3 regions of the Jeongeupia sacculi genome follow, and region 2 is predicted to be linked to each of the others. Evidence: predicted binding sites of a transcription regulator. Region 2 holds the regulator's gene; each other region holds the start of a gene.

Region 1 (2,268 bases), 230 kb from region 2:
CGCCAGCGAACACCCGACCGCGAGCAATATCATCAACCACCCGGGCGGCGGATTGAGCGGTCATATCGATGGCATACCGTACGCCATCGGCCGGCCCGATTTCGTAGCGCAGTTCTGCCGTACCAAGCAGCCCGATTTGCCGGACGAAATGGGAGGTACGCTGGTGGCGCTGGTCTCAGAAAACGAATGGCTGGCCTGGTTCATTCTTGCCGACTCGCCGCGCCACGACGCCGGCACGACAATCGCCACACTCAAGCACCGCGGTCTGCGCACGCACCTGCTCAGCGGCGATTCGACCATCGCCGCCGGCGGGCTGGCGCAACGCTTCGGCATCGACCACTGGCAAGCCAGGGCTACGCCGGAAGGAAAACTCGATTACCTGCGACGGCTGCAGGCCGGTGGGGCTCGCGTGCTGATGATCGGCGATGGTGTCAACGACGCGCCGGTGCTCGCCGCAGCCGACGTCTCGATCGCCATGGGTGCCGGCACCGATGTCGCACACAGCGCCGGCGATGCCATCCTGCTGGAAAACCGCCTGCAGCGCGTCCCCGAGGCGATCGGCTTTGCCCGCCGCACCCGGCAGATTGTGCGGCAGAACCTTGCTTGGGCGCTGATCTACAACCTGGTTGCATTGCCGATCGCGGTTGCCGGCTGGGTCACGCCGTGGCTGGCCAGCGTCGGCATGGCGGCAAGCTCGCTGCTGGTCGTCCTCAACGCTTTGCGGCTGGCGCGCAGCCCATGGAGTAAATGATGGAGAGCCTATACCTGCTGATTCCGCTATCGGTGCTGTTGGTCATCGTGATTGGGGCTCTGTTCTGGAATGCCATTCGCGGCGGGCAATTCGATGATCTGGAAGGGCCGGCCCATCGAATCTTGCAAGACGATGATCGATCAGAGCAGCAACCACCCGCAAATGAGGCCCGAAGGGAAAAAAACAACTGACTGAAGGACGTATGGCACGGTAAAATGCACGTTGGTCGTCGACCGGCTTGATTTATATCAAGGTTGAACTAGTGCCTGCCTCGCTATAGTCGCGCCGGTAAATTGCGCAAAGTGCCTTCATCACCCGGCACTTGTTCTCTCGCCAGAGAAAACATTGCGTTCGAATAAAAAATTTTAAAACTCGCCGTTCTTGGAGAACATTCGGAGCGCTCCCATGGAAAACCAAGCCACATATAACTATAAAGTGGTTCGGCAATTCGCCATCATGACAGTCGTCTGGGGCATTGTCGGCATGCTGCTCGGGGTGTTCATCGCCTCGCAACTCGTCTGGCCGGAACTCAATCTGGGCCAATATTTCCACTTCGGTCGCCTGCGCGCCCTGCACACCAGCGCGGTGATTTTCGCGTTCGGCGGCTGCGGCCTGATTGCGACCAGCTATTACGTCGTCCAGCGCACCTGTAACGCGCGCCTGTTCTCCGACCGCCTTGCCGCGTTTACCTTCTGGGGTTACCAGCTGGTCATTATTTCTTGCGTCATCACCTACCCACTTGGCATGACCTTTAGCAAGGAATATGCCGAGATGGAATGGCCGATCAAGATTCTGCTCGCCATTGTCTGGGTCGCCTATGCCGTGGTGTTCTTCGGCACCATCGCCAAGCGCAAGGTCAAGCATATCTACGTGGCAAACTGGTTCTACGGCGCGTTCATCCTCGCCGTTGCGCTGCTGCACATCATCAACAGTGCCTTTATCCCGGTCTCAATGTGGAAGTCGTATTCGGCTTACTCCGGCGCCGTCGATGCGATGGTGCAGTGGTGGTACGGCCATAACGCGGTCGGCTTTTTCCTGACCGCCGGCTTCCTCGGCATGATGTATTACTTCGTACCGAAGCAGGCTGGCCGCCCGGTGTATTCATATCGCCTGTCGGTCGTGCACTTCTGGGCGCTGATCTTCACCTATATGTGGGCCGGCCCTCATCATCTGCATTACACCGCACTGCCGGACTGGACTCAGTCGCTGGGCATGGTGTTCTCGCTGATTCTGCTGGCGCCAAGCTGGGGCGGCATGATCAACGGCATCATGACACTGTCGGGTGCCTGGCATAAGCTGCGTACCGATCCGATCCTCAAGTTCCTGGTGACCGCACTGTCGTTCTACGGCATGTCGACGTTCGAAGGCCCGATGATGGCGATCAAGACCGTCAACGCGCTGAGCCACTACACAGACTGGACCGTGGGCCACGTGCACTCGGGTGCGCTGGGCTGGGTTGCGATGATCACCATTGGTTCGATCTACTACCTGATTCCGCGCCTCTTCGGCCGTGAACA
Region 2 (2,268 bases):
ATGGCTGGATCGTAGGCCCATTGCGCACTGCTCGTGCCGCCGAGCCAGCCGAGAATGGCGAGCGATTGATGCTGCCATCGCTGCAACAGGGCAGCGATAAAGGCCCCTGCACTGGCATTGCCAAGATGCAGCCAGGCGCGAGGCCTTGATGGTGATAGCGCATCAAGTAGTCGCGTAGCCGCTTGAACCGCACCGCTCGGGCCGCCGGCGCCGATCATCCAGCCATGCTGCCGTGCCTGTTGCGGGTCACCATGCGCGACCATATCCACGAGTGGCACATGTTCGCCAAGGCGGCACCGCCATTGTGAAAAATCATCGAGGTTGACGTTGATCAGCACGATCACGCCGGCGGCGTGCAGGTCTGCGGATGCGGGTGGCGCAGCGAGCGAAAACCAGCTGATCCCGCCCGCGAAACGTTCTTCAGTACGGGCCCGGAGCAGGTCGATCAGCGTTGGCGGCGCCAGAACCAGAATGGAAGGCGCCACCGGCAATCAGCTTTGGCAGTTGTTGACGAGCAGTTTGAGCCCATCAACGTCGTGCAATTCGATCAGCCGGTTTTGTACCTTGATCAGGCCTTGATCCTGGAACTTGGACAGCGTGCGGCTGACTGTTTCAAGTTTTAGGCCAAGGTAGCTGCCGATTTCCTCACGCGTCATGCGCAGGTGAAAACTCATCGACGAATACCCGCGTACCTGGAACCGTTGCGACAGATTCAGCAGGAAGGCCGCGATGCGTTCTTCGGCTTTCATATTGCCCAGCAAGAGCATGACGCCGTGATCGCGGACGATTTCCCGACTCATCACCCGATAGAAATGGCGCTGCAGCACCGGAACCTTGCGTGACAGCGCTTCCATCTCTTCGAAGGGAAGTTCGCACACTTCGCTGTCTTCCAGGGCGACGGCGTCGCAGGTGTAATGATCGGCGCTGATGGCATCCATGCCCATCAGCTCGCCGCTCATGTGAAAGCCGGTGACCTGTTCACGGCCATCTTCAGATACCACGCTGGTCTTGAAGAAGCCGACGCGAACCGCGTACAGCGCACGAAAAGGTTCGCCGGCCCGGTATAGCGCTTCGCCGCGCTTGATCGGCTTGCCCTGGCCGATCAGTTCGTCGACTTGCTTCATTTCCTCAGCGCTCAACTCATTGGGCAGGCAGAGTTCGCGCAAGCTGCAGTTCGAGCAGGCTTGGCGCAGTTGTTTGAAGGTGATATCGCGAGACTGAAGGGCTTGTTGCATGGCGGCGCTCAGCTGGTAGGTGGGCAATGACGGCGGGCTGACCGATTACCGTTAGCCGGATAATTGGGTATTGATCGCCATCAAGATTGCATACGTTGATTATCGGCAAGCTTGCGTTAGAGCACAACCGAGCAAAATACCACCAGGCGCCCACAATGACACATCAACAAATCGAATTTGACCGTGCGCTGATCCAGCGGCACGACGGCAAGGGGCCGCGATACACATCGTACCCGACTGCAGACCGTTTCGGCGCAATGGCGCCCGGGAATTATCTTGGTCGACTGGCGCAGTTGCAACCGGGAACGCTCACCCATCCCTTGTCGCTGTATTTTCACATTCCGTTCTGCGACACCATTTGCTACTACTGCGCCTGTAACAAGATCATTACCAAGGATCGCAGCCGCGCCGAACGCTATCTGGATTATCTTGAGCAAGAAATGGATCTGCAGTGTGCGGTGCTGCCGTACAAGCCCCGCGTCAAACAATTGCATTTTGGCGGCGGCACGCCGACTTTCCTCTCGGATGTGCAGTTCGAACGGTTGATGACGGCGATACGTGCTCGTTTCGAACTTGAGCCGCAGGGCGAGTTCTCGATCGAAATCGATCCGCGCAAGGTATCGGTTCAGACGGTGCAGTTGCTTGCAAGGCTGGGACTGAACCGGATGAGTGTCGGGGTGCAGGATTTCGATCCCGCTGTGCAGCAGGCAGTAAACCGGGTGCAGAGCGAGGCAGAAACCCGGGCGGTCATCGATGCCGCGAGGGCATCCGGGTTTCGTTCGATCAATCTTGACCTGATCTACGGGCTGCCGCTGCAAACGCCGACTCGTGTGCATGACACCTTGGCGCGGGTGATCGATATCCGGCCGGAGCGTATTGCACTCTACAATTACGCGCATATGCCGACGCGATTCATGCCGCAACGGCGGATCAACGACCATGATCTGCCTTCGGCCGAGGTCAAGCTCGATATCCTGCAGGCGAGCATCGAGCAGTTGCTGGCGGCCGGCTACCTTTACATCGGTATGGATCA
Region 3 (2,268 bases), 730 kb from region 2:
CGAATTCGACACCGTGCTGCGTACGCTCGCGGCGCCGGCAACTAGTGCGCGTGCACATCCCGATGCGCATATCGACGATACCGATTTTGACGAGGCCGAAAAGCGCCATGCCGCCGGCTTGATGCGCGTGAACCATAGCGGCGAGATCTGCGCCCAGGCGCTGTACCAGGGACAGGCGCTGACGGCGCGCGACCCGGCCAACCGTGAGGCGCTGCGTCACGCCGCACAGGAAGAGGTCGAACATCTGGCGTGGACCGAGCGTCGGATCGAGGAACTCGGTAGCCACAAGAGCGTGCTCAACCCGCTTTTGTATGCGGGCAGCCTGGCGATCGGCGTGACCGCCGGCGTGATCGGCGACAAATGGAATCTGGGCTTCCTGGCAGAAACCGAGCGTCAGGTCGGCGCGCACCTGCAATCACATCTGCAGACCCTGCCGGTGCAGGATGCCAAGAGCCGCGCCATTGTCGAGCAGATGTACCGTGACGAGATGGGGCATGCCGATATCGCGGTCGAGCTTGGCGCCGCCGAACTGCCGTTGCCGCTGAAGGCGCTGATGGGCGTGACATCCAAGCTGATGACCTCGCTGAGCTATCGCTTCTGATGCCTGCGCATACGACATAAAATAATTGCAATAAACACGTAAATTAGTCCCAAAGGCGTAGTCGGGAGTGCGCCGTTTGATCTGGATCAGCTTCGCCGATTGTTGTCTGCTTTGTTCGGAACTTGTACCAAAACTACATGATGTGCGCGGCGTATAACTAGACGTCATGTTTTATTGCTACAGGCGCGCCATGTCTTCCTCTCCTTCGTCCTCCACACTTCGTTCCCCTGCCGAAATCGTCGGCTACATTGCCCATGCCGGTGCCGAGAAGGCCCGATTGCATCCCGGGCGATTGCTCGGCATCGCTGTGCTTGGCGGCATGTTCATCGGCATCGGTACCATTCTGGCTGTGATCGTCGCCGGCGGTTGTACCGGTCTGGCGGTCAGCAACCCGGGCCTGGTGAAGTTCATCTTCGGCGCGCTGTTCCCGCTCGGCTTTATCGCGGTCACGCTGACCGGCGCCGACCTGTTTACCTCCAATTGCGCTCTCGGCGCCTCGGCCGTATTGCGGGGCGAACTCGGTGTCGGTGAAATGCTGCGCTTCTGGGGGATTTCATATTTCGGCAACTTTATCGGTGCGGTCGGCGCGGCGTACTTCCTGGTCTACCTGACCCATCTGATCACGCCCGGCGATCCGGCGACCGCTTACCTGATCGGTATCGCGCAGGGCAAAACCTCGCATCCATTCATGATGACCTTTATGAAGGGCGTGCTCGCCAATGTGCTGGTTTGCGTCGCCACCATGCAGGGCTACTCGGCCAAGGACACCTTCGGGCGAGTGTTGGGCATCTGGTTCCCGGTGATGGCCTTCGTCACCCTCGGCATGGAGCACAGCATCGCCAATATGTTCATCATTCCGGCGGCGATGCTGGGGGGGCTGGATGTGAGCTGGGGGCACTTCATCGTCTCCAACCTGATTCCGGCAACCTTGGGCAATATCGTCGGTGGCGCGCTGGTAATCGGCCTGCCGTATACGCTGATCTACGGCGAACAGAATGCACCGCGTTTTGGCCGCCAGCGACGCGTGACTGACGCGGACAAGGAGCAGTGCGGCGTACCCGATACGATGAAGTGACTCGATATGCAGCATGCAAAAAGCCGCCCTGAGGCGGCTTTTTTATTGGCTCTGTCGACGTTAACTGTTGCAACCTCACGTAAGTGGCGTGAACCCTTGCGATACCAGTGACGCCAACGGCACGCTGGAATACGGCTTGTTGCTTGGGCTAGCAGGCGTAGCGCAGTGATCCACAACAGTTAGCGGATACATAGCCTTTTTATTGGCGATGATGGCCGTATCAGTCGGCTTCGATGATCTTAAAATCGTGGGTGATTTCGGCCATCTGGCCGAGCATGATCGATGCCGAGCAGTATTTCTCGGCCGAGAGCTTGATCGCCCGCTCGACCTGCTCGGGCTTGAGCGAGCGGCCGGTGACGATAAAGTACAGGTGGATCTTGGTGAACACCTTGGGGTCGACCTCGGCGCGGTCGGCATCGACCTCGACCACGCAGTCGCGCACATCGGCACGGCCCTTCTTGAGAATATGAATCACATCGTAGGTCGAGCAGCCGGTCATGCCCATCAGGAGCATTTCCATCGGCCGTGGCCCAAGATTGCGACCACCGCCTTCGGGTGGACCATCCATCAAGACCGCGTGCCCGGACTCCGA

The links. The regulator FNR, encoded in region 2, switches genes on or off when oxygen is low (the NO sensors DNR and NnrR bind a similar motif). The targets are predictions, from matches to a motif close to TTGATNNNNATCAA.
Region 1: the regulator FNR is predicted to act here: its motif matches at 990-1,003, upstream of ccoN (cytochrome-c oxidase, cbb3-type subunit I).
Region 3: the regulator FNR is predicted to act here: its motif matches at 678-691, upstream of JLC71_RS09740 (formate/nitrite transporter family protein).

Annotation. Positions count from the first base shown of each region.
Region 1 is NZ_AP024094.1:1,080,841-1,083,108, reverse strand. Features, by position in the region: gene JLC71_RS05115 (heavy metal translocating P-type ATPase) at 1-751, shown strand, start outside; gene ccoS (cbb3-type cytochrome oxidase assembly protein CcoS) at 751-942, shown strand; gene ccoN (cytochrome-c oxidase, cbb3-type subunit I) at 1,157-2,268, shown strand, end outside.
Region 2 is NZ_AP024094.1:1,310,233-1,312,500, reverse strand. Features, by position in the region: gene JLC71_RS06095 (hypothetical protein) at 1-485, opposite strand, end outside; gene fnr (fumarate/nitrate reduction transcriptional regulator Fnr) at 492-1,235, opposite strand; gene hemN (oxygen-independent coproporphyrinogen III oxidase) at 1,391-2,268, shown strand, end outside.
Region 3 is NZ_AP024094.1:2,044,186-2,046,453, reverse strand. Features, by position in the region: gene coq7 (2-polyprenyl-3-methyl-6-methoxy-1,4-benzoquinone monooxygenase) at 1-601, shown strand, start outside; gene JLC71_RS09740 (formate/nitrite transporter family protein) at 792-1,676, shown strand; gene JLC71_RS09735 (OsmC family protein) at 1,897-2,268, opposite strand, start outside.